3 regions of the Nonomuraea sp. IBHARD001 genome follow, and region 1 is predicted to be linked to each of the others. Evidence: riboswitches for the same ligand, from Rfam matches in the RefSeq annotation. Region 1 holds a riboswitch; each other region holds the start of a gene.

The links. A riboswitch is a leader RNA that binds a small molecule or an ion and turns the genes downstream of it on or off. The one in region 1 is predicted to bind cobalamin.
Region 2: linked by a shared signal. The riboswitch ahead of ACTWNK_RS23415 (CoA-acylating methylmalonate-semialdehyde dehydrogenase) and the one ahead of ACTWNK_RS20430 (CbtB domain-containing protein) in region 1 are both predicted to bind cobalamin.
Region 3: linked by a shared signal. The riboswitch ahead of metE (5-methyltetrahydropteroyltriglutamate--homocysteine S-methyltransferase) and the one ahead of ACTWNK_RS20430 (CbtB domain-containing protein) in region 1 are both predicted to bind cobalamin.

What each region holds. Positions count from the first base shown of each region.
Region 1 covers NZ_JBWBBW010000002.1:4,025,828-4,035,913, forward strand. The annotation lists gene gndA (NADP-dependent phosphogluconate dehydrogenase) at 1-660, opposite strand, end outside; gene ACTWNK_RS20405 (hypothetical protein) at 976-1,761, shown strand; gene rhaI (L-rhamnose isomerase) at 1,874-3,037, shown strand; gene ACTWNK_RS20415 (bifunctional aldolase/short-chain dehydrogenase) at 3,025-5,064, shown strand; gene ACTWNK_RS20420 (rhamnulokinase) at 5,076-6,422, shown strand; gene ACTWNK_RS20425 (MmcQ/YjbR family DNA-binding protein) at 6,427-6,783, opposite strand; adenosylcobalamin (AdoCbl) riboswitch at 6,840-6,986, shown strand; gene ACTWNK_RS20430 (CbtB domain-containing protein) at 6,987-7,175, shown strand; gene ACTWNK_RS20435 (CbtA family protein) at 7,184-7,954, shown strand; gene ACTWNK_RS20440 (histidine phosphatase family protein) at 7,960-8,697, shown strand; gene ACTWNK_RS20445 (putative cobaltochelatase) at 8,694-10,086, shown strand, end outside.
Region 2 covers NZ_JBWBBW010000002.1:4,654,476-4,664,561, forward strand. The annotation lists gene ACTWNK_RS23385 (alpha/beta hydrolase) at 1-365, opposite strand, end outside; gene ACTWNK_RS23390 (GntR family transcriptional regulator) at 397-810, opposite strand; gene ACTWNK_RS23395 (hypothetical protein) at 807-1,619, opposite strand; gene ACTWNK_RS23400 (cytochrome P450 family protein) at 1,692-2,846, opposite strand; gene ACTWNK_RS23405 (MarR family winged helix-turn-helix transcriptional regulator) at 2,979-3,473, shown strand; gene ACTWNK_RS23410 (2-phosphosulfolactate phosphatase) at 3,501-4,178, shown strand; cobalamin riboswitch at 4,251-4,424, shown strand; gene ACTWNK_RS23415 (CoA-acylating methylmalonate-semialdehyde dehydrogenase) at 4,563-6,059, shown strand; gene ACTWNK_RS23420 (acyl-CoA dehydrogenase family protein) at 6,065-7,204, shown strand; gene ACTWNK_RS23425 (enoyl-CoA hydratase/isomerase family protein) at 7,204-8,274, shown strand; gene mmsB (3-hydroxyisobutyrate dehydrogenase) at 8,271-9,149, shown strand; gene ACTWNK_RS23435 (enoyl-CoA hydratase) at 9,146-9,922, shown strand; gene mgtA (magnesium-translocating P-type ATPase) at 9,947-10,086, opposite strand, start outside.
Region 3 covers NZ_JBWBBW010000002.1:3,480,316-3,490,401, reverse strand. The annotation lists gene ACTWNK_RS18090 ((2Fe-2S)-binding protein) at 1-450, shown strand, start outside; gene ACTWNK_RS18085 (hypothetical protein) at 447-809, shown strand; gene cobF (precorrin-6A synthase (deacetylating)) at 842-1,600, opposite strand; cobalamin riboswitch at 1,718-1,929, shown strand; gene metE (5-methyltetrahydropteroyltriglutamate--homocysteine S-methyltransferase) at 2,062-4,377, shown strand; gene ACTWNK_RS18070 (DUF2306 domain-containing protein) at 4,429-5,097, opposite strand; gene ACTWNK_RS18065 (TetR/AcrR family transcriptional regulator) at 5,156-5,701, opposite strand; gene ACTWNK_RS18060 (SIP domain-containing protein) at 5,755-7,593, opposite strand; gene ACTWNK_RS18055 (ABC transporter ATP-binding protein) at 7,765-9,429, shown strand; gene ACTWNK_RS18050 (ABC transporter ATP-binding protein) at 9,422-10,086, shown strand, end outside.

The DNA.
Region 1 (10,086 bases):
CCTGAACACCCCGGCCAGCTCGGCCGGTGTCGCGCCGAGCGCCTGGCGCAGCAGGTCGTAGGACTCGGCGATGAGCTGCATGTCGGCGTACTCGATGCCGTTGTGCACCATTTTCACGAAGTGCCCGGCGCCGTCCGGCCCGACGTAGGCGCTGGTCGGCACGCCGTCCACCTTGGCGGCGATGTCGGCCAGGATCGGGCCGAGCGCCTCGTAGGACTCGGGGGAGCCGCCCGGCATGATGCTGGGGCCGAGCAGCGCGCCCTCCTCGCCGCCCGAGATCCCGGCGCCGACGAAGTGCAGGCCACGCTCACGCAGCTCGGCCTCGCGGCGGCGGGTGTCGGCGAAGTGCGCGTTGCCGCCGTCGACGATCATGTCGCCCGGCTCCATGAGCGCGGCGAGCTCCTGCACGACCGCGTCGGTCGCGGGCCCGGCCTTCACCATGACGATGGCCCTGCGCGGTCGCTTGAGCGAGGCGACGAACGCCGCCATGTCGCCCGACGGCACGAAGGCGCCCTCGTCGCCGAACTCCTCGACGAGCGCGTCGGTCCTGGCCGCCGAGCGGTTGTGCACCGCGACGGTGTAGCCGTGCCTGGCGAGGTTGCGGGCGAGGTTGCGGCCCATGGTCGCGAGTCCGGTGACGCCGATGTCGGCCTGGCTCATATCGTCTCCTACGTCGGTCAACACCCTTAGGTTCACTCGCAACCTCGCCGATCGGCCGCTGATTCCCCGGTGGCAAGCGCTGATTTTGCTGCGATGTGGGCATTCCGGGCCGGGGGAGTGACCGTGGAGCCGGGCTCGCGTTCGGCGGGGCGCGGCGGTGTCTGGTAGGCATGGGCGATGCGCCGTTCCCCGTGGGCCGCCCTCGCGGTCCTCCCCCTCCTGGCCGGTTGCGCGACGGTTCCCGTCGCGCGCGCCGCTCCCGCCCCTGCTCGGAGTACGGCTTCAGCGGCGCCGGGCGGCGCGGCGGTGAAACCGGTGCGGACGCCGGTCGTCCCCAAGGGCACGACGGCGGGCTACGTGCTCTACGACCGCCAGGCGGGCCGGATCGTGGCGCACCGCGAGGCGCACCGGCGCTTCCGCTCGGCCTCGGTCGTCAAGATCATGATCGCCGTCGACTACCTGGAACGGCACCAGCGGGTGCCCGCACGCGAGCAGGGCCTGCTCAAGCTCATGCTGCGATCGAGCGACGACGGCGCGGCCACCCGCCTGTGGACACTCGGCGGCCAGGGCGCGATCGTCGAACGCATGGCGAGGAAGCTCGGCCTGGCCGACACCGCGCCGCCGCCCGCCACCAAGCCCGGCTTCTGGGGCTATGTCTCGCTGAGCGCCTATGACGTGACCAGGACCTATCTCTACCTGCTCAGACAGGCCGAGCCGAGGGTGCGCGACACCGTGCTCGGCCATCTGCGCCGGTCGACGCCGTGCGGCACCGACGGCTTCGACCAGACGTTCGGCATCCCGGACGCCGTGCCGAAGCCGTGGGCGGTCAAGCAGGGCTGGTCCGGGTTCGGCACGGTGCCGCCGGTGGCGTGCTCGCGAGTGTCGGCGTCCTGGCTGCGGGCCGCGCCCGCCGGGCACGCGCGGGCGCGTGCCGTACCCGATCTGGGGCGGCCGGTGCTGCACACGACCGGTCTGGTCGGCAAGGACGAGCGCTACGTGCTGGCCCTGCTGACCGCGCAGCCGGTGGGGGCGACCTGGCGCGAGTCGGTCAGGCGCACGACGAAGCTGGCGGGCGAGCTGTACCGGATCACCACGCCCTGAGCGACGGGCGGCCCCGTCGACAGCCGTGAACGCGCCGTTGACAGCCGTGAAGGCGGGCCTCTACCGTCCATGGCGTCGATTAAAACGTTTTACTAGCTGAAAGGGAAGCCGCGTGCAGCGCATCCCTCCCACGGTCAAGGACCTGCTCCGCCGCCAGCACATCGAGACGCCCTCGTGGGCGTTCGGCAACTCGGGCACCCGCTTCAAGGTGTTCGCCCAGCAGGGCGCGCCCCGCGACCCCTTCGAGAAGATCGCCGACGCCGCCCAGGTGCACCGCTTCACCGGCGTCGCGCCCACCGTGGCCCTGCACATCCCCTGGGACCGCACCGACTCCTACGCCCGCCTGGCCGAGCACGCCCGCGACCTCGGTCTCGGCATCGGCGCGATCAACGCCAACCTCTTCCAGGACGACGACTACCGGCTCGGCAGCGTCGCCAACCCCGACCCGGTGATCAGGCGCAAGGCGCTGGAGCACCTGCTGCACTGCATCGACGTCATGGACGAGACCGGGTCGGCCGTACTCAAGCTGTGGTTCGCCGACGGCACCAACTACCCGGGCCAGGACGACGTCAGGGCCAGGCAGGACCGGCTGGCCGAGGCGCTCGGGCAGGTCTACGCGCGGCTCGGCGAAGGGCAGCGGATGCTGCTGGAGTACAAGCTCTTCGAGCCCGCCTTCTACACCACCGACGTGCCCGACTGGGGCACCGCCTACGCGCACTGCCTCACGCTCGGCGACAAGGCCGAGGTCGTCGTCGACACCGGCCACCACGCGCCGGGCGTTAACATCGAGTTCCTGGTCGCGTTCCTGCTGCGGGCGGGCAAGCTCGGCGGGTTCGACCTCAACTCCCGCTTCTACGCCGACGACGACCTGATGGCGGGGGCCGCCGATCCCTTCCAGCTCTACCGGATCATGACCGAGGTCGTCGCGGGCGGCGGCTACGACGGGAACGTCGCGTTCATGCTCGACCAGTGCCACAACATCGAGCCCAGGATCCCCGGCCAGATCCGCTCGGTCATGAACGTCCAGGAGGCCACGGCCAAGGCCCTGCTGCTGGACCGGGCCGCCCTGGCCGAGGCGCAGCGCGCGGGCGACGTGCTCGGCGCCAACGCCGTCTTCATGGACGCCTTCGCCACCGATGTGCGCCCGCTGCTGGCCGAGGTGCGCCGGGAACAGGGGCTCGACCCCGACCCCATGGCCGCCTACGCCAGATCGGGACACGCCGAGCGGATCGTGGCCGAGCGGGTCGGCGGCGTGCAGGCGGGGTGGGGCGCGTGAGCACCGGACACACGCCCGTCGGCGACCTGGTCGCCCGCTCCAACGCGCTGGGCGCCGACCCGCGCAACACCAACTACGCGGGCGGCAACACCTCGGCCAAGGGCCGCGAGCTCGACCCGGTCACCGCCGAGCCCGTCGACCTGCTGTGGGTCAAGGGCTCGGGCGGCGACCTCGGCACCCTCACACCGGACGGCCTGGCCGTACTCAGGCTGGAGCGCCTGCGGGCGCTCGCCGGGCGCTACCCGGGTGTGGAGCGCGAGGACGAGATGGTGGCCGCGTTCGAGCACTGCCTGTACGGGCGGGGCGGCGCCGCGCCCTCCATCGACACCGCCATGCACGGCCTGCTCGCCGCCGCACATGTCGACCACCTGCACCCGGACGCGGGCATCGCGATCGCCACGGCCGCCGACGGGCCCGAGCTCACCCGGCGGATCTTCGGCGACCGGGTCGTCTGGGTGCCCTGGCGGCGGCCCGGCTTCCAGCTCGGCCTCGACATCGCCGCCGTCGAACGCGAGCACCCCGAGGCCATCGGCGTCGTGCTCGGCGGCCACGGCATCACCGCGTGGGGCGCGACGTCGCAGGAGTGCCAGGCCAGATCCCTGGAGATCATCCGCACCGCCGAGTCGTACCTCGCCGAGCACGGCCGTCCCGACCCCTTCGGCGAGGTGATCCACCGGACGCTGGACCCGCAGGCCAGACGCGAGCGCGCGGCCGACCTGCTGCCGCTGGTGCGCGGGCTGGCCGCCAGTGACCTGCCGGTCGTGGGGCACTTCACCGACTCGCCCGAGGTGCTCGACTTCGTGGCACGCGCCGAACACCCGCGCCTGGCCGCGCTCGGCACCTCCTGCCCCGACCACTTCCTGCGCACCAAGGTCGCGCCGATGGTGCTCGACCTGCCGGGCGACGCGCCGCTCGCCGAGGTCGAGGCCAGGCTGCGGGAGCTGCACGCCGACTACCGCGCCGCCTACGCCGCCTACTACGCCAGGCACGCCACGCCCGGCTCGCCGCCGATGCGTGGCGCCGATCCCGCCATCGTGCTGCTGCCCGGCGTCGGCATGCTCTCCTTCGGCAGGGACAAGCAGACCGCCAGGGTGGCGGGCGAGTTCTACCTCAACGCCGTCCAGGTGATGCGCGGCGCCGAGTCCGTCTCCACCTACGCGCCGATCCCGGAGGCGGAGAAGTTCCGCATCGAGTACTGGGAGCTGGAGGAGGCCAAGCTGCGCCGGATGCCCGCGCCCAAGCCGCTGGCCGCCAGGATCGCCCTGGTCACGGGCGGTGGCTCCGGCATCGGCGCCGCGACCGCGCGCCGCCTGGCGGCCGAGGGCGCGTGCGTGGTCGTCGCCGACCGCGACCCGGCCGCCGCCCGCGAGGTCGCCGCCTCGATCGGCTCGCCCGACGTGGCCGTCGCCGTCGAGGTGGACGTCACCTCCGAGGAGCAGGTCCGCTCGGCCGTACGGCAGGCGGTGCTCGCCTTCGGCGGGCTCGACCTGGTCGTCAACAATGCCGGGCTGTCGTTGTCGCGACCGCTGCTCGACACCACGGTGGCCGACTGGGACCTGCAGCACGACGTGATGGCACGCGGCTCCTTCCTGGTGTCGAGGGAGAGCGCCCGGGTCATGGTCGAGCAGGGGCTCGGCGGCGACATCGTCTACATCGCCTCGAAGAACGCCGTGTTCGCCGGGCCCGACAACGTCGCCTACGGCGCGGCCAAGGCCGACCAGGCGCACCAGGTACGGCTGCTGGCGGCCGAGCTCGGCGGGTTCGGCATCCGCGTCAACGGCGTCAACCCCGACGGCGTCGTCCGCGGCTCCGGCATCTTCGCCGGAGGCTGGGGCGCCAAGCGCGCCGCCGTGTACGGCGTGGCCGAGGCCGACCTGGGCGTCTTCTACGCCGGGCGCACGCTGCTCAAGCGCGAGGTGCTGCCCGAGCACGTCGCCGACGCCGTGTTCGCGCTGACCACGCTCACCCGCACGACCGGGCTGCTGGTGCCCGTCGACGCGGGCGTCGCCGCGGCGTTCCTGCGATGAACACACGACCGATGAGCACACGACCCACGCACACGCGGTGGGCCGCCGTCGACCTCGGCGCCTCCAGCGGGCGGGTCGTGGTGGCCGAGATCGGGCCCGGCGGCGCGGACGTGCGGCTGCGCGAGGCGCACAGGTTCGCGAACGTGCCGGTGCGGGCGGGCGGCGTCCTGCACTGGGACGTCCTGCGCCTGCACCGCGGCGTGCTCGAAGGGCTGCGCGCGGCCGGGCCGGTCGACGGGATCGGCGTGGACGGCTGGGCGGTCGACTACGGGCTGCTCGACGCCGACGGGCGGCTGCTCGGCAACCCCGTGCACTACCGCGACGGCCGTACCTCATCGGTCGGCGACCCGGGACTGTGGGAGCGCACGGGCATCGCGTGGCAGCCGTTCAACACCGTCAACCAGTTGCGCTCGGCCGCCGGGTCGGCGCAACTCGCGGCGGCCAGGACGCTGCTGCTGGTGCCCGACCTGATCGTGTACTGGCTGACGGGCCGGATCGGCGCCGAGCTGACCAACGCCTCGACCACCCAGCTCCTCGACCCGCGTACCCAGGCGTGGGACACCGCGCTGATGGGCGAGCTCGGCATCGACGCGTCCCTGTTCCCGCCGATCGCCGCGCCGGGCGAGCGGCTGGGCGTCACCGGCGACGGCACGCCGGTGCTCGCCGTCGCCTCGCACGACACGGCCTCGGCCGTGGCCGCGGTGCCCGCCGCCGGGCCCGCCTTCGCCTACATCTCGTGCGGCACCTGGTCGCTGGCCGGGCTCGAGCTGGACGCGCCCGTGACGACGGCCGAGGCCGGGGCCGCCGGGTTCACCAACGAGGCGGGCCTCGACGGCACGGTCAGGTTCCTGCGCAACGTCACGGGCCTGTGGCTGCTGCAGGAGTGCCTGCGTACCTGGGGCACGGCCGACCTGGACGGCCTGCTGGCCGGGGCGGCCGAGGTGCGGGGCGGGCCGGTCGTGGACGTCTCGGACCCGGCCTTCCAGCCGCCGGGCGACATGCCGGCCAGGATCGCCGACGCCTGCGTGCGCGCGGGCCTGCGTCCGCCCGCGACCCGGGCCGAGACCGTGCGGTGCGTGCTGGACTCGCTGGCCGAGGGGCACCGCCGTGCGATCGAGGACGCGGTCAGGCTGTCGGGCCGCCCTGTGGAGGTCGTGCACCTGGTCGGCGGCGGCTCGCGCAACGCCCTGCTGTGCCGCCTGACCGCACGCGCGTGCGGCCTGCCGGTCCTCGCGGGTCCGGCCGAGGCCACCGCGCTCGGCAACGCCCTGGTCCAGGCGCGGGCGGCAGGCGCCGTGCCCGACGTGCGCGCCGCCGTACGGCAGAGCTTCGCGCCGGTGCGCCACGAGCCGGACTGACCGCTCAGGGCACCGGGTGGCCGCGGTCGTCGACGAGGACGCGGAGCTTCTTCGGGACGCACATGCGCCAGGCGTCCACGACCAGCTCGCGCATCTCGTCGGCGCCCAGGGCCGACATCCTGGCCATCACCCACTGGTAGCGCATGCTCGACTCGGGCGGAAGCAGGAACTTCTCCGGCTCGGCGGCGACCAGGGCCGCGCGCTCCTCCTTGGGGAAGCCGAAGCCCATGAGGGTCTCGTCGCGGGAGAAGGCGACGTAGACGATCGAGCCGACCCTGAACTTCACCCTGTCCCTGATCAGGTGTTCGGTGGTCCGGGGGAGGGTGACGGCCAGTCGGCGTACGTCGTCGACGGTGAGCATGAACAGCCTTCCTACCCTAGGCGACGTTGTTGACGGGCGTGATGGAAAACGATACGTTCCGGATGATTTCGCGGTGGCCGATGGGAAATCCGGTGAGATGCCGGTGCGGTCGCGCCACTGTATCCGGGCCTTGAGCCCGGGAGCCAGGTCTCTTGGCCGCCGCGTCCTCATGCATTGGGACGCGTGATCCCTAAGGAGGCCTGATGAGTGACCTGACCGGTCCGACGACCGTGCCCTTGCCCAGCCTGCGCCCTTGGCTGCTGGCCGTGCCGGTGTTCCTGCTGCTGGCGTATCTGGTGCTGATGGACAACGGCGCCATCTCGCAGACGGGTACGTTCCTCCACGAACTCATGCACGACGGGCGTCACCTGCTCGGCGTGCCCTGCCACTAGGGGACGTCGTGGTACGCACCCTGCTCGTCCGGGGCCTGCTCGTGGGGCTGGTCGCCGGACTGATCGCCGCTGCCTTCGCCTTCACGCTCGGGGAGCCGCGCGTCGACGCGGCCATCGCCATCGAGGAGGCTGCGGCGGCCGCCGCGCCCCCCGCGGCCGAGCCCGAGCCCGCCGACGGCCACTCGCACGAGGAGGCCGAGGTCACCAGACCCATGCAGAAGGCCGGCCTCTTCCTCGCACTCGGCCTGTACGGCGTCGCGGTCGGCGGCGTGTTCGCCCTCGTGTTCGCCGGGCTGCGCGGCCGGGTCGGTCCCCGCTCGGACGCCGCCCTGGCCGTCGTGGCCTCGGCCACGGCTTTCGTCGCCGTCATCGTTGTACCGTTCCTGAAATATCCGGCCAACCCTCCGGCGGTGGGGGATCCCGAGACCATCAACAGCAGGACCCTGCTGTACGTGGTCATGGTGCTGGTCGGCCTCGCCGCCACCGCCGTCGCGGTCGCCACCGCGCGCAGGGTGTCGCCGGGCAGCGGGCCGTGGGCCAAGTGGGGCGGTGCGGTCCTGGCCTTCCTGGTGCCGGTCGTGGCCGCGTGGCTGCTGCTGCCGAAGATCGACGAGGTCGCCGAAGGCTTCCCCGCCTCGCTGCTCTGGGAGTTCAGGCTGGCCTCGCTCGGGACGCAGCTGGTGTTCTGGACGGCGTTCGGCGTGCTGTTCGGCTATGTCGGCGACCGCGCCGCCCGCACCCGCGACCTGCGCGCCGTCCCGGCGACCTCACCGGGCTGAGCGGCATGCCCGCAGGTCGTCGCCTGCTGTTCGTCAGGCAGGCCATGACCCCGGGCATGCGCGAAGCCCGCTTCCCCGGCACCCCCGTCCTGGACGCCCACGGCCCCCGGCCCGCCGCTTTGCCGGGCGGGGCAGGGGCAGGCGCACGGACCGCGAGCCGGGAGCCCGGCCCTCCTCTGGAGGGCCGAACCGCCCCCGGGTCGCTCGATCCGGCCGATCGGCCGGACCCGGCGGCGCTGGCCAAGGCCACGCAGTTGCGCGACGCCGTCGCGCGCTGGGCGCGGGGGGCGGTGGTGTGCAGATGCGCGCCGCATCCCTCCGCCATGGCGACCGGCCGGGCGCTCGGCCTGACGCCGGTCGCCGAGGACGTGCTGGCCGAGGCCGACCACGGGCGCTGGAGCGGCCTGCCGTACGCGGCGGTCGCCGTGGAGGAGCCGCAGGCGCTGGCCGGGTGGCTGGCCGATGCCGGGTCGGCGCCGCACGGCGGGGAGAGCCTCGACGCCATGGTCGACCGGGTGGCGGCCAGGCTGGCGGTGTTCGGGGCCGCCTCGCACGCCAGGCTGGGGGAGAGCGTCGTGCTGATCGGCGACGCGGGGCTGATCCGCGCCGGGCTGTGTCACGCGCTCGGGCTGCCGTCGTCCGCGGGCCTGCGCTTCGACCTCGCCCCCCTGTCCTTCACCGAGCTGACCGCCGCCGGGAACGGCTGGCGGATCGCCTACGTCAACAGGAAGGTCCCTTCGTGATCCCTGCCTATCCGTTCAGCGCCGTCGTCGGCCTGGCGGACCTCAAGCTCGCACTGGTGCTGAACGCCGTCTCGCCACGCGTGGGCGGCGTCCTGGTGCGAGGCGAGAAGGGCACCGCCAAGTCCACGATCGTCAGGGCGCTGGCCGCCCAGCTGCCGCCGGTGGAGGTGGTATCGGGCTGCCGGTTCGGCTGCGACCCCGCCGCGCCCGACGCCTCCTGCCCCGACGGGCCGCACGAGAAGGGCGCGGGATCGCAGGTCAGGGCCGCCGCGCTGGTGGAGCTGCCGGTGGGCGCGGCCGAGGACAGGCTGGTCGGCTCGCTCGACCTGGAGCGGGCGCTGACCGAGGGCGTGAAGGCGTTCGAGCCCGGCCTGCTGGCCGCGGCCCATCGGGGCGTGCTCTATGTCGACGAGGTGAACCTGCTGCACGACCACCTGGTCGACCTGCTGCTCGACGCCGCCGCGCTCGGCACCAACTATGTGGAGCGCGAGGCCGTGTCGGTGCGGCACGCCGCCAGGTTCCTGCTGGTGGGCACCATGAACCCGGAGGAGGGCGAGCTGCGCCCGCAGCTGCTCGACCGCTTCGGCCTCACCGTCGAGGTACGCGCCTCACGCGATCCGGTGGAACGCGCCGAGGTCGTGCGCCGCCGCCTGGCCTTCGACGCCGATCCCGGGGCGTTCGCCGCGCGCTGGCGCGAGCAGGAGGCGGCGCTGGCCGCCAGCATCGCCTCGGCCAGGGCCAGGGTGGCCGCCGTCGTCCTGCCCGACGCGCGGCTGCGCCAGATCGCCACCGTGTGCGCCGCCTTCGAGGTCGACGGCCTGCGCGCCGACCTGGTCACCGCCAACGCCGCCGTCGCGCACGCCGCATGGTCGGGCCGCGCCAAGGTCACCACCGAGGACGTACGGCAGGCGGCAAGGCTGGCCCTGCCGCACCGCCGCCGCCGCGACCCGTTCGACGCCCCCGGCCTTGACGAGGCCAAGCTGGAGGAACTCCTCGCCCAGACCGACGAGGACGACCCCGACGACACCCCGGACGACCCGGGTGATCCGGACGCGGGGCCTGAGGACGGGCCTGCCGAGGACCGCGCCCCCGATGCCCCCGAAGCCTCCGACACCGACGCCCCCTCCTCCGACGCCGAAGCCGGCCGGAACGCCCCTCCACCCCCGTCCGCCCAGCAGGACGGCTCCCCTCCGGACGACTCCCAGGCGCCCCCGGGCGACGACCCCACCGCGGCCCTCGTCCCCCTCGCCGTCGCCGCCCCCGACAAGCCCTACCGCGTCCCCCTGCTCAAGGTCCCCGGCCTGGGCGAGGGCGCGTCCGGCAGGCGGTCGCGCGCCCGCACCCCGCACGGCCGTACGACCGGCTCGCGGATGCCGCGCGGCAGGCTGC
Region 2 (10,086 bases), 630 kb from region 1:
ATCAGGTCGTACTGTTCGAGCACCTCGGGCGGCATGCCGACCGCGAGCCTGCTGGGCAGGTCGAGGCCGCTGCCGCCGGGCCCGCCCGGGTTGGACAGCAGGATCCCGCGGCGTGCCTGCGGGCGTGAGGTGGCGATGCGGGAGATCGCGATGTCGATGCCGCGCCCGTGCGGGGCGCGGTAGTCCAGCGGCACCCGCAGGGTGGCGCACTGCTGGCGCGGGTCGCGCGGGGGGCCGGACCCGCCAGGCGGGCAGGCGCCCCACACCGGGGCCGCGCCCGAGGTAGCGGCGGGCGCGGGGGCGGGGACGGTCAGGGTGAACGCGGTGATGAGCACGGCCAGGGCCGATCGCAGAGCTAATCGCATGGTGTATCCCTTCTCCGGGAGTTCTCGATGGTCATGCCGGTGCGGTGTGTGCCTGGGTGCGGGCGGCGGGCCTGACGCCGGGCGCGGTCACGGCGGTGGTCAGGGCCGCCTGGACGATGCGGATCGCCTCGCCGGGTTCGATGCCGACACTGGCGATCACGGCCGCGTAGTCGGCGGCGGCCCGGCGGGCCCGTTCCCTGCCCTCCTCGCCGGCCGCCGCGACGAACGAGCCCGCACGCCCGCGTGTCTCGATCAGCCCGGCCTCCTCCAGCTCGCGGTAGGCCCGGCCGACGGTGTTGACGGCCAGGCCGAGGTCGGCCGCGAGGTGGCGGATGGTCGGCAGCCGGGCGCCGACGGCCAGCGTGCGTTCCTGGATCTGCCGGGCGAGCTGGGCCCGCAGCTGCTCGAACGGCGGCACGGGTGAGGCCGCGTCGATGACGATCATCGCTGGCTCATGATCCGCCGGGCAAGCTCCCTGCTCGGCGTCGTGCGGAAGGTGAGCAGGATGTAGGCGCCCATGGCCACGAGCAGGTAGGCGACCGCCGCCACCCGCCACCAGCCCGGCGCCACGCCGAACAGCAGCACCATGGGCAGCGTCACCTGGACGTTCGGCGAGAGCAGTTCGCGGGCGTCCTCCACCCGCATGATGACGTCGGCGCTCAGCGACTGCTCGTCCTCGGCCACGACCGGCCGCCTGATGAGGTGACGCATCTGCAGGGCGATGAGCACCGTCACCCCGCTCACGCCGATCAGCACGACGAGCGCCACCTCGCGCACGAGCGGCAGGTCGAGGGGCAGGGCGCTGCCGACCAGCGCGACCGCCCCGAGGAAGGTGGCCACGGCGAAGATCGTGTACGGCCGGCCGAGCACGGCGCGCAGGCCCGGCTGGACCAGATGGGCGGCCCGGCGCGACAGGGTGGCGCCCGCCCGCCTGTCGACCCGCCGTACCCACCAGTCGAGCAGCGACTGGGCCACCAGCAGGGCGCCGACCAGCGCGCCGAGTGCGGCCATCGGCCCGTAGCGCTGCCCGCCGCCGAAGAAGACGGCGGCGGTGAGGGCGCTGGCCACGATCAGCACCGCCAGGATGACGTGCTCGGCCAGCCGCACACGCCTGCGTACGGCCAGCCGTTCGGCCAGCAGCGGGGGCAGGCGGTCGCCGGTCAGCTCGTGCCTGGCCAGCCACTGTCCCGCCAGCCACAGTTTGGCCGTGGCGGCCGTCGGCGCGGCGGCGCCCGGCAGGGGGTCGGAATGCACGACTCCTCCTTTGTCGCAAGGTTTGTATCAGCATGATGCGTCATAGCTTGCGACAAAGTCAATGCGGGGCCGTCAGCCGCGAAGGCGCACCGGCAGGGCGCTCAGGCGGCTGCCCTGGATACCGCCGAGGTCGACCTGCCGGAGTTCGGCGTAGGGCACGGCCAGGCGGGCCCGAGGGAAGTCCGAGCGCAGGACCTCGGCGATCGCCTCCAGTTCGAGCTGGGCCAGCTGGGCGCCGGTGCAGTAGTGCGCTCCGGCGCCGAAGGTGAGGTCGGGGCCGATCGAACGGGCGGGATCGGTGTTGATGCCCTGGATGTCGACCAGCACCGGGGAGCGGGCGGGCAGCCGGACCCCGGCGAGTTCCACCTCGGCGGCGGTGAAGCGCCAGAGGCTGAAGGGCGCGGGCGCGCGCAGGCGCAGGGTCTCGCGGACGAGGTCGCCGCCCGGGGCCTGCCGGTCCACCTCGTGTCCGGCCAGGAGGCGGGCCAGCAGGAAGCCGAGCGACGGGTCGGTGGTGAGCTGCCCGGCGTAGATGAGGGTGAACAGCAGGTAGTGCAGCTGCGGCTCGGTGAGCTCGGCGGGCACCCGGGCGCGCAGTTCGACGGCGAGGCCGTCCCCGCCTTCGCCGAGCGCGGCGGCGGCCAGTTCGCCGAAGGCGGCCATCGCCGCGCCCACCTCGGCCGGGTCGGCGCTGTACATGCCCCGGCAGGCGGCGATGGCCTGGTCGATGCGCTCGGGCGGCACGCCGAGCACGTCGCAGACCACGCTCAGCGGGTACCTGGTGGTGAAGTCGGCCATCAGGTCCACCGTCTCGCCATCGCCCGCGGCCCGGGTGAGCAGGTCGCGGGCCAGTGCGGTGACGCGGGCGGCGTAGCCGCCGATGCGCCTGGCGGTGAACAGCGGCGCGTGCGCGCGGCGCAGCCTCTCGTGCGCCGGGCCGTCGCTCGTGGTGAGCGACGGCTGCGCGGCGGCGGCCGGCTCCAGCCCCGCCGTGCGCGGGTCCCAGCCGTGCGGCGCCCAGGCCGGGTCCTTGACGATGTGCGGATGGACGAACACCTGCCTGGCGAGCGTGTCGTCGGTGACGATCCACACCGGCCCACCGGCCGGGGCCTCGACCCGGACGAGGGGACCCGCGGCCCGCAGGACGGCGCAGGCGGCATGCGGCTCGCCGATCCCGCGTACGGCGCTCGCGAACGGGTCGACGGCGACGAAGGGAGCTTCGGTCATCGGATCTCCTCCAAGGGTGGCGGCCGTACGGGCATGCGATAGCATTGCTGCGCGACACAGTAGCTGCGCAACGCAGCAAACCTAGCACGATCGCTGCGCGACGCAGCAATACAGGAGGAAGGGGAGCTCGCGATGACGAAACCGGGCCCGCACGCCCAGGCCCTGGCCCTGACCGACGAGATCGTCGGGGAGGCGATCCCCGTCTGGGCGATCCTGGTCGTCCAGCTCAACAACCTCGTCGCCACCCGGCTCGGCGTCACCGACACCGACGTGCAGTGCCTGCACGTGCTGGGCCGGCACGGGCCGACGACACCGGGCGTGCTGGCCAAGCACGTCAACCTCACGACCGGATCGGCCTCGCGGATGATCGACCGGCTGGTCGCGGCGGGCTGCGTGCGGCGGGTGGCCGACCCGGGCGATCGCAGGCGGGTGCTCATCGAGCCCACCCCGGAGGGCCTGGAGCGGGTCTCCGGCGCCTATGCCGGACTCATCGCCAGGACGCGGGAGGATCTCGGCGATTTCGGTGAGGAGGAGCTCGGCGTCGTCCTGCGCTTCCTGGGAGCGGCCCGCGACAGCACGGCGGCCGAGATCCAGCGGCTGCGCTCGACACCCCCAGACATCGGATGACCTACGACACATGCGATCATGTCCGGAATGAGTGCTCGTTTCGTTGGTATCGAGGAGTTGGACGGCGTTCCGTCCGTCGCGGTCGTGGTGGACGTCATGCGTGCTTTCACGGTGGCCGCCTGGGCCTTCTCCCGGGGGGCCGAGGCGATCGTGCTCGCCGGGTCGCTGGAGGAGGCGCTGGACCTCAAGAGCGGCAATCCGGGCTGGGCGGCGCTCAAGGACGGGCCGCTCGCGCCCGGCTTCGACCATGTCAACTCGCCCGGCCTGCTGCGCTCGGCCGACCTGCGCGGCCGTACCCTCGTGCAGAAGACCACGGCGGGCACCGTCGGCGCGCTCGCGGTCAAGGACGCCTCGCTGGTGCTGTGCGCCTCCTTCGTGGTGGCCGGGGCCACGGCCGGGCTGCTGCGCGCTCGCGGCGAGGACGGCGTCACGTTCGTGGTCACGGGCGAGGACGGCCGGGCCGATGAGGACCTGGCCTGCGCCCAGTACATCGCCGCCCGCACCGCCGATGCCGAGACCGATGCCGCCCCCTACCTGAGCCGCGCCGCCGCCTCACGCGCCGCCGCCGAACTGGCCACCGGCGTACGGCAGGGCGTGCACGCCGACGACGTCGCCCTCTGCCTGGAGCTCGACCGCTTCCCCTTCGCCATGACGGCGAGCCCGGAGGGGCCGCTCATGGTCCTGCGCCCGCACTCCCCCGCGTGAGCGCGCGGCGGCCCTGGTGTCGCGTACGCCACAGGGCGGCCCGCTGGACTTAGTAGGACGTCCAACTATATTTTCGGGGAGAACGCTCGCGGTGCAGGGAAGCCGGTGTGAATCCGGCACGGTCCCGCCACTGTGACCGGGGATGTGCGTCATCGCTGGGCAACGGGCCACTGGCGAAAGCCGGGAAGGCCGGATGACGTGCGCTGATCCGGGAGTCAGGATACCGGCCGCGAGCCCAGCACGTGTTGTCCACGAGGATGGAGCGAACACGCATGGCATCGCAGCGCGCCCGCGACACAGGTGACCCGACGGCCACGGCACTGCCGCGTCCCTGACCCGTCTCGCCTTGCCCATCCTCGGGTCCACCTGGCGAAAGCAGGCTTCATGATCCGTGAACTGACGCATTTCATCGGCGGCAAGCACGTCCCCGGCGGGTCCGGGTCCTTCGGCGAGGTCCACGACCCCAACACCGGCGCCGTCCAGGCCAGGGTGCCGCTGGCCACGGCCGCGCAGACCAGGACGGCGATCGCCGACGCCGCCGACGCCCAGGCGGCGTGGGCGGCCTGCAACCCGCAGCGCCGCGCCCGGGTGCTGCTGGCGTTCCTGCGCCTGGTCGAGGCCGAGCGCGGCAGCCTGGCCAGGCTGCTGTCGTCCGAGCACGGCAAGACCGTGGCCGACGCCGACGGCGACATCCAGCGCGGCCTTGAGGTGGTGGAGTTCGCGGCGGGCATCCCGCACCTGCTCAAGGGCGACTACACCGACAACGCCGGCACCGGCATCGACGTGTACTCCATGCGCCAGCCGCTGGGCGTCGTGGCCGGCATCACGCCGTTCAACTTCCCCGCCATGATCCCGCTGTGGCAGGCGGCGCCCGCCCTGGCCTGCGGAAACGCCGTCGTGCTCAAGCCGTCCGAACGCGACCCGTCGGTGCCGCTGCGCCTGGCGGAGCTGTTCGTCGAGGCGGGCCTGCCGCCCGGCGTGCTGAACGTCGTGCACGGCGGCAAAGCGGCCGTCGACACCCTGCTGTCCGACGGGCGCATCGCCGCGGTCGCCTTCGTCGGCTCGACCGCGATCGCCGAGCACGTCTACACCGGCGCCACCGCGCACGGCAAACGCGCGCACTGCTTCGGCGGCGCCAAGAACCACCTGATCGTCATGCCGGACGCCGACCTCGACCAGGCGGCCGACGCCCTGATCGGCGCCGGGTACGGCTCGGCGGGCGAACGCTGCATGGCGGTCTCGGTGGCCGTCCCCGTGGGCGAGGACACCGCCGAGGCGCTGCGCGCCAAGCTCGTCGACAGGATCGCCGCCCTGCGCGTGGGCCGCTCCGACGACCCGTCGGCCGACTTCGGCCCGCTGGTCGGCCGCGACGCCCTGCGGCGCGTGCGCGACTACCTGGAGATCGGCGTGGCCGAAGGCGCCGAACTCGTCGCCGACGGCCGCACGCTGACCCCGCCCTGCGAGGGCGGCTTCTTCATCGGCCCCTCCCTGTTCGACCACGTCACCCCCGCCATGCGCGTCTACCGCGAGGAGATCTTCGGCCCGGTGCTGTCGATCGTGCGCGCGGGCGACTACGAGCAGGCGCTGCGGCTGCCGAGCGAGCACGAGTACGGCAACGGCGTGGCGATCTTCACCCGGGACGGCGACACCGCACGCGACTTCGTGCACCGGGTCGGCGCCGGCATGGTCGGCGTCAACGTGCCCATCCCGGTGCCGGTCGCCTACCACTCCTTCGGCGGGTGGAAGCGCTCGATGTTCGGCGACCTCAACCAGTTCGGTACCGACTCGGTGCGGTTCTTCACCCAGACCAAGACCGTCACCTCCCGCTGGCCGTCGGGCATCAGGACCGGCGCCAGCTTCACGATCCCGACGATGGGGTGAGGCCGATGCCCGCGCTCACGCAGGAGCAGACGGCGATCGTGCAGGCGGTCGGCGAGTTCACCCGCGAGCACCTGGCGCCGCATGCCATCGACTGGGACCGGCGCAAGCACTTCCCCGTCGACGTGCTGGTCAAGGCGGCCGAGCTCGGTCTCGGCGGCGTGTACGTCGGTGAGGAGTCGGGCGGCTCGGCGCTGTCCAGGCGCGACGGCACGCTGATCTTCGAGACGCTGGCGACCGGCTGCCCCTCCATCGCCGGGTACCTCTCCATCCACAACATGGTCGCCTGGATGATCGACCGGTACGGCAGCGCCGCCCAGCGCGCCCGCTGGCTGCCCGGCCTGTGTGCGATGCGCTCGCTGGCCAGCTACTGCCTGACCGAGCCCGGCGCCGGTTCCGACGCCGCGGCCCTGGCCACCCGGGCGGTGCGCGACGGCGGCCACTACGTCCTGGACGGCGTCAAGCAGTTCGTCTCGGGGGCGGGCGCCTCCCAGGTCTATGTCGTCATGGCCCGCACCGGAGCCTCCGGCGCGCACGGGGTGTCGGCGTTCGTCGTCGAACGCGACGACCCCGGCCTGTCCTTCGGCGGCAACGAGGAGAAGATGGGGTGGAACGCCCAGCCCACCCGCCAGGTCGTGCTCGACGGCGTGCGCGTGCCCGCCGACCGGCTGCTCGGCGGCGAGGGCGACGGCTTCCGCATCGCGATGAGCGGCCTCAACGGCGGCAGGCTCGGCATCGCCGCCTGCTCGCTCGGCGGTGCGCGCGCGGCGCTGGAGGCCAGCACCGCCTACCTGGGCGACAGGCACGCCTTCGGCGCCCGGCTGTCGCAGGCGCAGGGGCTGCAGTTCCAGCTGGCCGACATGGCCACCGAGCTGGAGGCCGCACGCGCGCTGCTGTGGCGGGCGGCGACGGCGCTCGACGAGGGCGACCCCAAGGCGGTCGAACTGTGCGCGATGGCCAAACGTTTCGTCACCGACACCGGGTTCGCCGTGGCCGACCGGGCTCTGCAGCTGCACGGCGGCTACGGCTATCTCACCGAGTACGGCATCGAGAAGATCGTGCGCGATCTGCGGGTGCACCAGATCCTCGAAGGGACCAACGAGATCATGCGCGTCATCGTCGCCCGAGGCCTGATCGGGGCCGCCTGATGGACATCGAGACCACACGCTCCGGACCGGTCGGCCACATCCTGCTCAACCGCCCCAAGGCCATCAACGCGCTGACCCACGAGATGGTCCGCCACATCGACGCCGCCCTGCGCGCCTGGGAGGGCGACGACGCGGTCGAGGCCGTGCTGATCAGCGGCGCGGGCGAGCGCGGCCTGTGCGCCGGGGGCGACATCCGCTCGATCTACCACGACATCGGCGAAGGCGGCCTGGCCACCCCCGCCTTCTGGCGCGACGAGTACCGGCTCAACGCCCATGTCGCCGCCTACGCCAAGCCGTACGTGGCGCTCATGGACGGGCTGGTGATGGGGGGCGGCGTCGGGGTTTCGGCGCACGGCAGCGTGCGGGTGGTCACCGAACGCACCCGGCTGGCGATGCCCGAGGTCGGGATCGGGCTGGTGCCCGACGTGGGCGGCACGTACCTGCTCTCGCGCGCGCCGGGCGAGATCGGGCTGCATCTCGCGCTGACCGGGGCCGCGATCGGGGCGGGAGACGCCATCGCCTGCGGGCTCGCCGACCACTTCGTGCCCTCGGCCGCGCTGCCGGCCTTCCAGCGGGCGCTGGTCCAGGACGGCGTCGCGGGGGCGCTGCGGGCCTGGGCCGAGCCGCCGCCCGCCGCGGTGCTGCCGGGGCGGCGCGACTGGATCGACGCCTGTTACGCGGCCGAGAGCGTTCCGGAGATCGTCGAGGAGCTGCTGGCCGGCGGCGACGGCGCGGCCAAGGAGGCGGCCGAGCAGATCGCGGCCAAGGCGCCGACCGCGCTGCGCGTGACGCTGCGGGCCGTGCGGCGCGCCGGGCTGCTCGGCTCGCTCGGGGAGGTGCTCGACCAGGAGTACCGCGTCTCCTGCCGTGCGCTGGCCCACCCCGACCTGCGTGAGGGCATCCGCGCCCAGGTCATCGACAAGGACAGGTCGCCGCGCTGGGCGCAGGCCGCCTCCGCCGGGGAGATCGCCGCCTTCTTCGCCCCCCTCGGCGACGGGGAGCTGGGACTGTCGTCCGGCGACAGGGGGCTGGGAGCGTCATTCGGTGACAGGGGGCTGGGGCCGTCATGAGGATCGCCTTCATCGGCCTGGGCAACATGGGCACCCCCATGGCGGGCAACCTGGCCAAGGCGGGCCACGACGTGCACGGCTTCGACCTCGACACCGAGGCCCTGCGGGCGGCGAGCGCGCTCGGGGTACGGGCCGCCGCGTCGGCGGGCGACGCCGTCGAGGCGGCGGAGCTGGTCATCACCATGCTGCCCGCCGGACGGCACGTCCTGAGCTGCTACGCCGGCATCCTTCCCGCCCTTCGGCCGGGCACGCTGCTGGCCGACTGCTCGACCGTCGACGTGGCCGACGCGCGCGAGGCGGCGGCCCTGGCGGTCGCGGCCGGGCATCGGGCGCTGGACGCGCCGGTCTCGGGCGGTGTGGCGGGCGCGGGCGCGGCGACGCTGACGTTCATGGTGGGCGCGGGCGAGGCCGACTTCGCCGCCGCCGAACCGGTCCTTTCCGCCATGGGCCGCCGGGTCGTGCACTGCGGCGGTCCCGGCGCCGGGCAGGCGGCGAAGATCTGCAACAACATGATCCTGGGCGCCTCGATGATCGCCGTCAGCGAGGCGTTCGTGCTGGGCGAGCGTCTCGGCCTCTCCCACCAGGCCTTGTACGACGTGGCGTCGGCCGCCTCCGGGCAGTGCTGGGCGCTGACCGCCAACTGCCCGGTGCCCGGCCCGGTGCCCGCCAGCCCCGCCAACCACGACTACCGGCCCGGGTTCGCCGGGTCGCTCATGGCCAAGGACCTGGGCCTGGCCGCCGCCGCCGTACGGGCGCACGGGGTCGCCGCCGAGATCGGGCTGCACGCCGAGCGGATCTACGCGGCCTTCGCCGAGGGCGCCGGGGCCGCCCAGGACTTCTCCGCGGTCGTCAACGCCATCAGGGAGCGCTCATGAGCACCTACGAGACCGTCATCGTCGAGACCAGGGGCCGGGTCGGCCTCATCACCCTCAACCGGCCGCAGGCGCTCAACGCGCTCAACCTGCGGCTGATGGACGAGGTCGTGGAGGCGGCCGGCGCCTTCGACCGCGATCCCGGCATCGGCTGTGTGGTGATCACCGGGTCCGGGCGGGCGTTCGCCGCCGGGGCCGACATCAAGGAGATGCGCCCGCACGACTACATGGACGTCTATCTCAGCGACTGGTTCGCCGCCTGGGACCGGCTCGCCCAGGTACGCAAGCCGACCGTCGCGGCCGTGGCCGGGTACGCGCTCGGCGGCGGGTGCGAGCTGGCCATGATGTGCGACGTGCTGCTGGCCGCCGACACGGCCGTGTTCGGGCAGCCGGAGATCAAGCTCGGCGTCGTGCCCGGCATCGGCGGCTCCCAGCGGCTGACCCGCGCGGTCGGCAAGGCCAAGGCGATGGAGCTGTGCCTGACCGGCCGCACCATGGACGCCGCCGAGGCCGAACGCGCCGGGCTGGTGTCCAGGATCGTGCCCGCCGCCGACCTGCTGACCGAGGCGCTGTCGGTGGCCGACACCATCGCCGCCATGTCCACGCCGATCGCGATGATGGCCAAGGAGGCCGTCAACCGCGCCTTCGAGACCACCCTGGCCGAAGGCGTCCGCTTCGAACGACGCCTCTTCCACGCCACCTTCGCCACCGCCGACCAGAAGGAGGGCATGGCGGCCTTCACCGAGAAACGCCCGGCGGTGTTCGTCAACCGCTGAGCCCGGCGAGCGCCTCGTCGTGCTTCACGTCGTCGATCGGCACGCCTGCTCGCCCCTTCCCGCTCCCCCGCGTGCCAGCATCGCCAGCGCCGCCCCGTACAGCAGCACGATGACGCCGAGCAGCACGTAGTACTGCGCCGGGAGGGTCGTCAGGCCCAGAAGCG
Region 3 (10,086 bases), 550 kb from region 1:
GGCAGCATGCTCCCGCTGCGGGTGGCCGTGCTGGACGGGCGCGCCGCCCCTTTCACACCCGGGGAGAGCGCGGCGCACCTCTACCGCGTCGTCGCCACCGGCCTGCTGGCGCCGCTGGTCCAGGCCGTGCTCGGCGTGGTGAAGATCTCGCCCGGCCTGCTGTGGGGCAATGCGGCGTCGGCGCTTGCGGGAGCCGTACGCGCCCTGGTGCTGGCCAGGCCGGGGCTCGGCGGGCGGGCCACGGCGCTCGGGCGTGAGCTGCTCGGGCTGGGCGTGCTGCGCGGGGGCGGCGAGCTGATCCAGCCGGTGCCCGGAGCGCCCTTCTTCGTCAGGCGCACGTGCTGCCTGTACTACCGGCTGCCCGGCGGCGGGATGTGCGGCGACTGCGCGCTGATCGACCCGCCGACCCGCAGCGCCCAATGGCGCCCCTCCCCCGAAGGACGACGATGAGCGGCCTGACCGTCTGCAGGGACTGCTGCTGCGGCAGCACACGCAAGGTGCCCGCGCTCGACCACGACGAACAGGTGCGCCTGCTGTCGGAGATCGCCGAGGTACGCCTCAGCGAGTGCCTGGACGTGTGCGAGCAGGCCAATGTGGTCGTCGTACGGCCCTCGCCCGAGGGCAGGGCGGCGGGCGGCAGGCCGGTGTGGCTCGGCCTGGTCAACCATCCGGGCGCGGCCGGCGACATCGCCGCCTGGATCGAGGCGGGCGGTCCCGGCCTGGCCCCCATGCCCGACATCCTCGGCCTGCACGCCTTCACCCCGCCACGCCGGGTCAGACCGCAACGCGGGACCCTGCCCCTGGCGTGAGGAGGAGGGGCAAGCGCCCGGCGGGCAAGCCCCTACGCGCCGGGCGTCACGCGTCGCAGCAGGTACGTGTCCATGATCCACCCCTTGCGCTCGCGTGCGGCGGCGCGCAACTCCTTGATGCGTTCGGCCACCTCGGGCACCGGTCCCGAGACGAGGATCTCGTCGGGCGTGCCGAGGTAGGCCCCCCAGTAGATGTGGTACTCCTCGCCCAGCCCGGCGAAGGCGCAGTGCGCGTCGAGCATGACCGCCACGTCGTCGGCGTCAGGCCCCTCGGCGGCCAGGCGGCGGCCGGTAGTGATGTGCACGGGCTTGGCGACACTGGTCAGGCTGGTGCGGTGCGCGGCGGTCAGCGCCGACACGCTCGTGATGCCCGCGACCACCTCGTACTCGAAGGCGACCTCCCCCTTGGCCAGCACCTCCTCGATCCCGGCCAGCGTGCTGTCGTAGAGCCCGGGATCGCCCCACACCAGGATCGCCCCGACCTGGCCGTCGCCCAGCTCCTCGCGGACGAACGCCTCGTACAGCCCGGCCCGCCGCGAGCGCCACCGCTCGACCGCCTCGGTGTAGGCGGGCGTGGTCCGGTCGCGTTCCGGATCGGCCGCCTCGACCACACGGTACGGCGGGCGGGCATGCGTCTCGATCATCGTCCGGCGCAGGTCGAGCAGGTCGTGCTTGGCCTCGCCCTTGCCCAGGACGAAGAACACGTCGGCCGAGGCGATGGCCTCGACCGCCCGCAGGGTGAGGTGGCCGGGGTCCCCGGCGCCGATGCCGATGATGAGGATTCGCTTCACCCGGCACAGTCTGCCCTCCCGCCCATCGAGGTAGTGATCGGGCTCCCGGCTTTCCGCCCTCCCGCCGATCCGGGCGGTGATCGGGGCTCCCGGCTTTGCGCTCGGGCCGGGGCGGCCTATGGTGGTGCGTGCAGTCGGTTCGCCCTGCCAGCCGGGCAGGCGCGTCGCAAGAGGGAACCCGGTGTGAATCCGGGACTGCCCCGCAGCGGTGAGTGGGAACGACCGCCGTCACATGCACTGGATCCGCACGCGGATCAGGGAAGCGACGGCCACTAGGCACGAGCAGCACGCCCACGAGTCCGAAGACCTGCCACTGCCCGTGCGCGTCCGCGCGCGGCGACGTCGATGGCCTCGTGGGCGGGCCGGCTGACCCGGTCGGCGGCGTCGCACGCCGCCTCGCGGTCGTGCCTTCGCGTCCCGGGACCCGTCGGGGTCACCCGTGACTCGCGAAGGAGAGTTTCGTGACCGACACCGCTGCTTCCCCCGGCTCACTGGCCACCGTGTACGGCCATCCGCGCCAGGGCCCCGACCGTGAGCTCAAGAAGGCCGTCGAGGGCTACTGGGCCGGCCGGGTGAGCGCCGCCGAACTGCATGCCACCTCGGCCGTGCTGCGCCGCGACACCTGGCGGCGCCTGGCCGACGCCGGGCTCGCCGAACTGCCCACCGGCGACTTCTCCCTGTACGACCACGTGCTGGACACCACCGTCATGGTCGGCGCCGTGCCCGAGCGCCACCGCGCGGCCGTGGCGGCCGACCCACTGGACGGGTACTTCGCCATGGCCAGGGGCACGCAGGAGGTCGCGCCGCTGGAGATGACGAAGTGGTTCGACACCAACTACCACTACCTGGTGCCCGAGCTCGGGCCTGACACCGTGTTCACGGCCGATCCGGCCAAGCAGGTCGCCGAGCTGCGCGAGGCCGTCGCGCAGGGGCACGCGGCCAGGCCGGTCCTGGTCGGGCCCGTCACCTACCTGCTGCTGGCCAAGGCCGCGCCCGGCGTCGACCCCGGATTCGACCCGCTGTCGCTGCTGGAGCGGCTGCTGCCCGTCTATGCCGAGGTGCTCGCCGCACTGCGGGCCGAGGGAGCCGCCTGGGTGCAGCTCGACGAGCCCGCGCTGGTGCAGGACCGGCCGCGCGAGGTGCTCGACGCGGTCGCCTCCGCCTACGCGCGGCTCGGCTCGCTCACCGACCGGCCGCAGATCGTCGTCGCGAGCTACTTCGACCGGCTGGGCGAGGCGCTGCCGGTGCTGGCCGCCGCGCCCGTCGAGGGGCTGGCGATCGACTTCACCGGGCCCGCCGCCGCCAACCTGGAGGACCTGACGGCGCTCGGCGGCCTGCCGGGCAAGCGGCTGATCGCGGGTGTGGTCGACGGGCGCAATGTGTGGATCAACGACCTGGACCAGTCGCTGAGCACCCTGGCCGCACTGCTGGGCCAGGCCGAGCGCCTGGACGTGTCCGCGTCCTGCTCGCTGCTGCACGTGCCGGTCGACGCCGCCGCCGAGACGGAGATCGATCCCGAGATCGCCGCCTGGCTGGCGTTCGCCGCGCAGAAGAGCGCCGAGGTGGTCACGCTGACCAGGGCGCTGACCGAGGGGCCGGACGCGATCGCGCAGTCGTTCGCGGCCAACAGGGCGGCCCGTGCCGCACGCGCCTCCTCCGCGCTCACCCGCGACCCCGCCGTACGCGCGCGGGCCGAGGCCGTGACCGAGGCCGACACGCGTCGCGCGACGCCGTACGAGAAGCGGGCCGGGGCGCAGCGGGAGCGGCTGGGGCTGCCGCCGCTGCCGACGACGACCATCGGGTCCTTCCCGCAGACCGCCGAGCTGCGTACGGCACGGGCCGACCTGCGGGCCGGGCGCATCGGCGAGACGGACTACGACGAGCGGATCGCGGCCGAGATCAGGCAGGTGCTCGCCTTCCAGGAGGCGGCCGGGCTCGACGTCCTGGTGCACGGCGAGCCGGAGCGCAACGACATGGTCCAGTACTTCGCCGAGCAGCTCACCGGCTATGTGGCCACGCTGAACGGCTGGGTGCAGTCCTACGGCACCAGGTACGTACGGCCGCCGATCCTGGCGGGCGACGTGTCCAGGCCGGAGCCGATGACGCTGCGCTGGACGACCTACGCGCAGTCGCAGACCGACAGGCCGGTCAAGGGCATGCTGACCGGGCCGGTGACGATGCTGGCGTGGTCGTTCGTCCGCGACGACCAGCCGCTGGGCGAGACCGCCAGGCAGGTCGCGCTGGCGCTGCGCGACGAGGTGGCCGACCTGGAGGCGGCGGGCACGGCCGTCATCCAGGTGGACGAGCCCGCCCTGCGCGAGACGCTCCCGCTGCGCGCCTCCGGCAGGGCCGCCTACCTGGCCTGGGCGACCGAGGCGTTCCGCCTGGCCACGGCCTCGGTCGCGGAGGACACGCAGATCCACACGCACATGTGCTACGCGGAGTTCGGCGAGATCCTGGGCGCGATCGACGACCTCGACGCCGACGTGATCAGCCTGGAGGCGGCCCGTTCGCACATGCAGGTGGCGCACGAGCTGGCCGGGGCCGGGTACCCGCGTGAGGTCGGCCCCGGCGTCTACGACATCCACTCGCCGCGCGTGCCCGGCGTGCAGGAGGTCGCCTCGCTGCTGCGCGAGGGGCTGGCCGCGATCCCGATCGACCGGCTGTGGGGCAATCCGGACTGCGGCCTGAAGACGCGCGGCTGGGCCGAGACCCGGGCCTCGCTGGAGAGCCTGACGGCCGCGGCCCGCCTGGTCAGAGCCGAGACGAACAGCTGACCCCCCGAAGGCCCGGCGCGAGACGATCACGCCGGGCCTTCGGCGCGAGCCTCAGGCGGACCCGGACGCCGCCGCGGTGGCTCGTGGCTTTCGGCGGAGCAGGATGCGGTGCACGATGAAGTACTCGGCGACGAGGGAGTTGACCACGATGGAGGCCCAGCCGCTCGTCGTGTAGACCTCGTCGAAGCTCAGATGCGGGAAGGACTGGGCGGCCGTCATCCCGGCGATGAGGAACAGGCGCAGGCTCACCGCCGCGAACGTGAGCGCGTAGTTGCGGATCATCCAGACCCGGTGCTCGCGCACGTCCCCCCTGCGGATGGCGCGGTAGGCCTGGTAGAGGCTGTAGAGCCAGGCCGCCGACAGCAGGTAGAAGGCGACCTGCACGGAGATGCCGCTGATGGAGACGGTGGCGGCGAACAGCGCCGCGGCGCTCGCCAGCACGACGCTGATCATGTACACGCGCCCGGTCACGCGATGCGCCCTGGGGTATCGCCCGCGTAGCCCGGCGTGGAACTGCAGCGGCCCGGTGAGCAGCGCCAGGCCGCCGGGCACCGCGTGCATCACGAGCGACAGGTAGTGCGGCGCGACGCCGGTGTTGAGCGGGATGTTGCTGAGCGAGGGGTCCCCGGTCAGGTACGGCTGCAGGGCGAAGACGGCGATACCGGCGGCGAACAGGGCTAACAGGCCCCAGAGGGTACGCCCGGCGACGGTCGTGGTCATGTCGTTCTCCTATGTAGTGAGTGGTCACTATCAAACGCCGAAAAAAAAGAGAAACGGTTCAGCCCGAGGCCAGGAAACGCTCGGCCCACGCGTCCTCCCCGGCCAGGGCGGGCAGATCCATCGCCGCCGCCACCATGTAGAACATCCCCTCGGCGAGAAAGCGGTGCGCCTTGTCCTCGCCCACGCCGGGCATGGCCTCGACCCGCTCGAAGACCTCCCGGGTCGAGCGGGTCATCAGCGCGCGGATGTCGTCGTCGTCGCAGGCCGCGTAGCCCTGGAGCATGATCAGCATCAGCGCCCGGTCGTCCATCAGCACGCCCCAGGCGTTCGCCATCGCCGGAATGGGATCGGCCGCCGCCTCACCGCCGCGCCTGACCATCTCGCGGTCGATCGTCTCGAACAGCCGGGTGAGAACGGCGAGGAAGAGCTCCTTCTTGGTGGAGAAGAGGCGGAACAGGTTGGGATGCGAGATGCCGACCTGCTGGGCGATCACCACGGTGGAGCCGCCGTGCAGGCCCTTCTGGCTGAACTCGGCCAGCGCGGCCCGCAGGATCTGCTCCCGCCGCCGACTCGCGTCCACCCGGGGACGCCGCCCTTCCGCCATGGTTGATAGTAAACACTCACTATCAACCATGGGTCAACACCTCCGGGCGTCCGTCAGCCGGCGGCCTCCAGCACCCACAGCCGGTGGTCCCAGCCGATGTCCGCCGCCCGGACGACCCGCAGCCCGGCCGACTCGGCCAGCTCGGTCAGCCGTGCGGCGCCGCGCAGCCCGGAGCCGAACGCGCAGCTCAGCCGCAGGTGCTGCAGGGCGACGTCCGGGTCGTCGAAGTCGCCCGGCTGGAACTCCTCCACCAGGACGATCCTGCCGCCCGGCGCGAGAGCGGCGGCCGTCTCGGTCAGCACCTGGACGGCGTCCTCGTCGGGCAGCCAGCCCAGCAGGTGTGACAGCAGCAACAGCCCGGCCCCCGCGGGCGGCACCGGGCCGGAGGCCGGAACCAGCTCGACCTTGGCCACGACGTCCGCGTCGAGGATCTCCTCACGCAGCACGCCCAGCGCCGACGGCATCGCGCCGATCCGCACACGCAGCTGCGGGTACGCCTTGACCAGGGCGTTGACGATCGTGCCGACACCGTTGCCCGCGGCCGTGAGCGTGCTCGCCCCCGCCCAGTCGTAGGCGCCGAGCACACCGGGCGCGATCCAGCGTGCGATGTCCTCGACCTCGGCGCGTGCGGTGCCGCCGAGCCTGGCGTCGGTCCTGATCGCCTGGCCGAGCGCCTCCCCCGACGCCGTGCGGTAGCTCGCCGTACCGGTGCGCAGGGTGTGCACGAGGCCCGAGAGCGACAGTTCGAGTGCGGCGGGCGCGCCGTCGAGGTGGTACTCGTCCGCCGAGTGGTCGTCCTCGACGAGTTCCTCGCTGATCGGCGTCAGGTGGTAGCCGTCGTCGCGGACGGCGAGCACGTCGAGCGAGACGAGGTAGGTCAGCAGCGCCGCGAGCGCCCTGGGCCCGGTCTCCGTACGGCGGGCCAGTTCGGCCTCGTCGCGGACGCCCTGGTGGATCAGGTCGACGAGGCCGATCGTGACGGCGGCTCTGATCGCGAAGCCGGGCGCCAGGTCGGTCAGCTCGTGCAGCCGGTCGTGTGCCTCGTTCTCCTCCGGCTCGGACTCGGCCGCGCCGGGCAGGGGCTCGGTGCGCCGCCAGTAGCCGGTGATGTGGGTGTGCTCGCGCGGCACCTGCCGGTCGACGGCGAGGTGACGCCTGATGCCCTTGAGGGTGATCGCCTCGCCCGCCGCCCAGGCGAACACCGTGCCCGGCAGCCATTCGCATGCCCGGATCGCCTGCTCCAGCACGGTCGTGGTGCCGGCGGGCGCGCCCTCGCGCGAGAGCCAGACGATGTCGGCGTCGGCCTTGGTGACCAGCTCCTGCCGGTGGTCGTCCTGGCCGATCTCGATGAACACCTTCGCCCTGACGCCTTCGGGCATCTCCTCCAGCCAGCGGCCGATCGCGGGCAGTGCGGTCTCGTCGCCCGCGATGAGCAGCCAGTCGACGCCTTCGGGCTGGCTGTGCGACATCTTCGGACCGGCGATCCAGGTGCGCTGCCCGGGCTCGGCCCGTTCGGCCCAGGTGGCGGCGGGCCCGTCGCCGTGCCTGACGAAGTCGAAGTCGATCTCGCCCGCCTCCGGGTCGTAGCGCCTCGGCGTGTAGTCCTTGGCGATCGGGCGTTCGTCCTGGGGCCAGTCGAGGCTGCTGATGTTCTGGCCGGGCAGCAGCGGCAGCTCCTCGCCCTCGGCCGCGAAGAACATCTTCACGTGGTCGTCGAAGCCTTCGGAGCTGAGCGCGGGCAGGTCGAGGCCGTCGCGGTGGAAGGCGCGCAGCTGCGGGCCGGTCAGGGTGACGCGCCGCATGCCGGGCGTGAGGTTCACCACCCGCGCCACCGTCAGCTCCCTCAGCACGATGGGAAAGGCGACGACTCGTCGAGGACTGCGGCTGGACATCGGCGCTGCTCCTTCACTGGTGGCGATCGGCCCCCAGGCTAGGGCCGCGCGCGGCTCCCGGATCCAACCAGGTGGCCAGGTCATGGCACCGGGCGCGTGATCGGACGGCCGCTTCGACGGCCTGCGCTCTGGCTTTGACCCCGGCGGCGCGCCCGCTCCTAGCCTGCTGGCGTGAAACGTGCGAAAGGACAGGACCTGCTGCGTCAGTGCCTGGTCCGGGTGAGGCCCGACCTGTTGCGGGCGATGGGCGCGGCGGCGCTGCGGCAGCTGGCCTTCCTGAGCCTGCCGTGGCTGCTCGGCAAGGCCGTCGACAACGGGGTACGCGCGGGCTCGGCGCCGATGGCCGCGGCCTGGGGTGCGGCGTTCGTCGCGGCGGCGGCGGTGGAGTACGCGGGCATGCGCGGCTGGCAGGTCGGCGCGACGATGGCCGACGCCAGGGCCGGGGCGTGGCTGCGCACGCGACTGCTCGGCGCGGTGCTGGCGCTCGACACCGAGACGATGCGGCGGCGCACCGGCAGCTTCGGCGACCTGACCACCCGGGCGACACGGGACGTCGACGCCGTGCTGGTGTGGGTGCACGGGCTGACGACCTGGGTGGTCATCGGCATCACCGCGCTCGTGCTGACCCCGGCGCTGGCCGGGCTCGACCCGCTGCTGCTGCTGGTCGCGGCGCTGACCGTGCCGGTGCTGCTGGTGGTCAACCGGATCTTCCCGCCGCTGTTCGACCGGCGGGCGCAGGAGCTGTCGCAGGCGCACGGCAGACGCAGCGCCGCCGCCGAGGAACTGCTGACGGCGCTGCTGCCGCTGCGCGGGGTGGGCGCGGGCCGGATCATGGTCGAGCGCCATCACGGCCACAGCGCCTCGGTCACGCGTGGCACGATGCGGCTGGCCTCGGTCGGGTCCCTGTGGGAGGCGACCGCGTACGTGGTGCCGCTGCTGGCGGTGGCGGCCGGGCTGCTGGTCGGCGGGCCCGCGGTGGCCGAAGGGCGGCTGACGGTCGGCACGCTGACCACGTTCGTGCTGTGGATGGGCACGGTGGCGCTGGCCGTCAATGTGATGACCGCCAGGCTCGGCGACCGGGCCGAGGCGCGCGTCGCGGCGGCGCGGATCGAGGAGATCCTCGCCCTGCCCGAGACGACCACCGGCGAAGGCGTGCTGCCCGGCCACGGCGTCCTGCGGGCCGAAGGGGTGAGCGTCAGGCGCGAGGGCAGGGCGCCCATCGGGCCGCTCGACCTGAGCGCCGGGCCCGGCGAGTGGGTGGTGCTGACCGGCGCGACCGGGTCGGGCAAGAGCACCCTGCTGCGGGCGCTGGCCAGGCTCGTGCCCGCCGACGGCGAGGTCACGCTGGGCGGCGTGCCGCTGCGCGACGTCGAGCCCGATGTGCTGCACGCGACGGTGGGGTTCGTCGCCGAAGGGCCGCTGCTGCTGCACGGCACGATCATGGAGAACCTGCGGCTGAGCGGCGACTACACCGACGCCCAGGTCGAGGCCGCCGCCCAGGTCGCCGGGCTCGACCTGGCCCTGGCCGGGCTCGGCGACGGCCTCGGCACCCAGGTGGGCGAGCGCGGCGGCGCCCTGTCCGGCGGTCAGCGCCAGCTCATCACCTTGGCACGCGCGCTGCTGCGCGACAGTCCCGTCCTGCTGCTCGACGACGTCACCTCGGCGCTCGACGCCGCGACCGAGTCGCAGGTCCTGGCCAGGCTCCGTGCCGCCACCTCGGACAAGGCCGTCGTGTTCGCCGGGCACTCCCCGGCCGTCCTGGCCCTGGCCGACCGTCAGATCGTCGTCGAGGGCGGCTCGGTCCTGCCCGCCGTACCCGGGAGCTCCCATGTCTGAGTCGTTGTCGCTGAGCGAGCTGCCCGACCAGCGTGCGGTGTTCCGCAGGGCCTCGGTGTACCTGCGCGGGCACCGGGTCGCCTTCGCCGTCGTCGTCGTGCTGAACCTGGCGGGCGCGGCGATGGCCGTCGGGGTGACCGGGAGCGTCGGCAAGGTGGTGGACGCGGCGGGCGGCGGTGACGCGGCAGGCGCGTTCGGCTGGGCGCTGGTGCTGCTCGGGCTGGTCGCGGCCGGAGGGGTGCTCACCTGGGCCTCGCGCTACCGGCTGATCAGGGTGGGCGAGCTCGCGCTCGCCGGGCTGCGGGAGCGGGCGACCGCCGCCGTCGGGACCGCGCCGCTGCGCTTCGTCGAGGCCAATCGCAGGGGGGAGTTGCTGCGCAGGCTGACGGGTGAGATCAACGGCCTGGCGGCGTTCGTGGGGTCGACGCTGCCCGATCTGGTGACGGCCGTGGCGGTGCTGGCGTTCACGGTGGTCATGCTGGTCGCCTACTCCTGGCTGCTGGCGCTGGCGCTGCTGGTGGCGTTCGTGCCGCCCGCCGTGCTCGTCGTGCGGCGCTTCAAGGAGCTGGCCGGGCCCGCCTACGGGGCGGTGGCCGCGGCCGAGGCGCAGGTCGCCGCGAGTTTCGCCGAGTCGCTGCCCGCCCAGGAGCAGTTGCG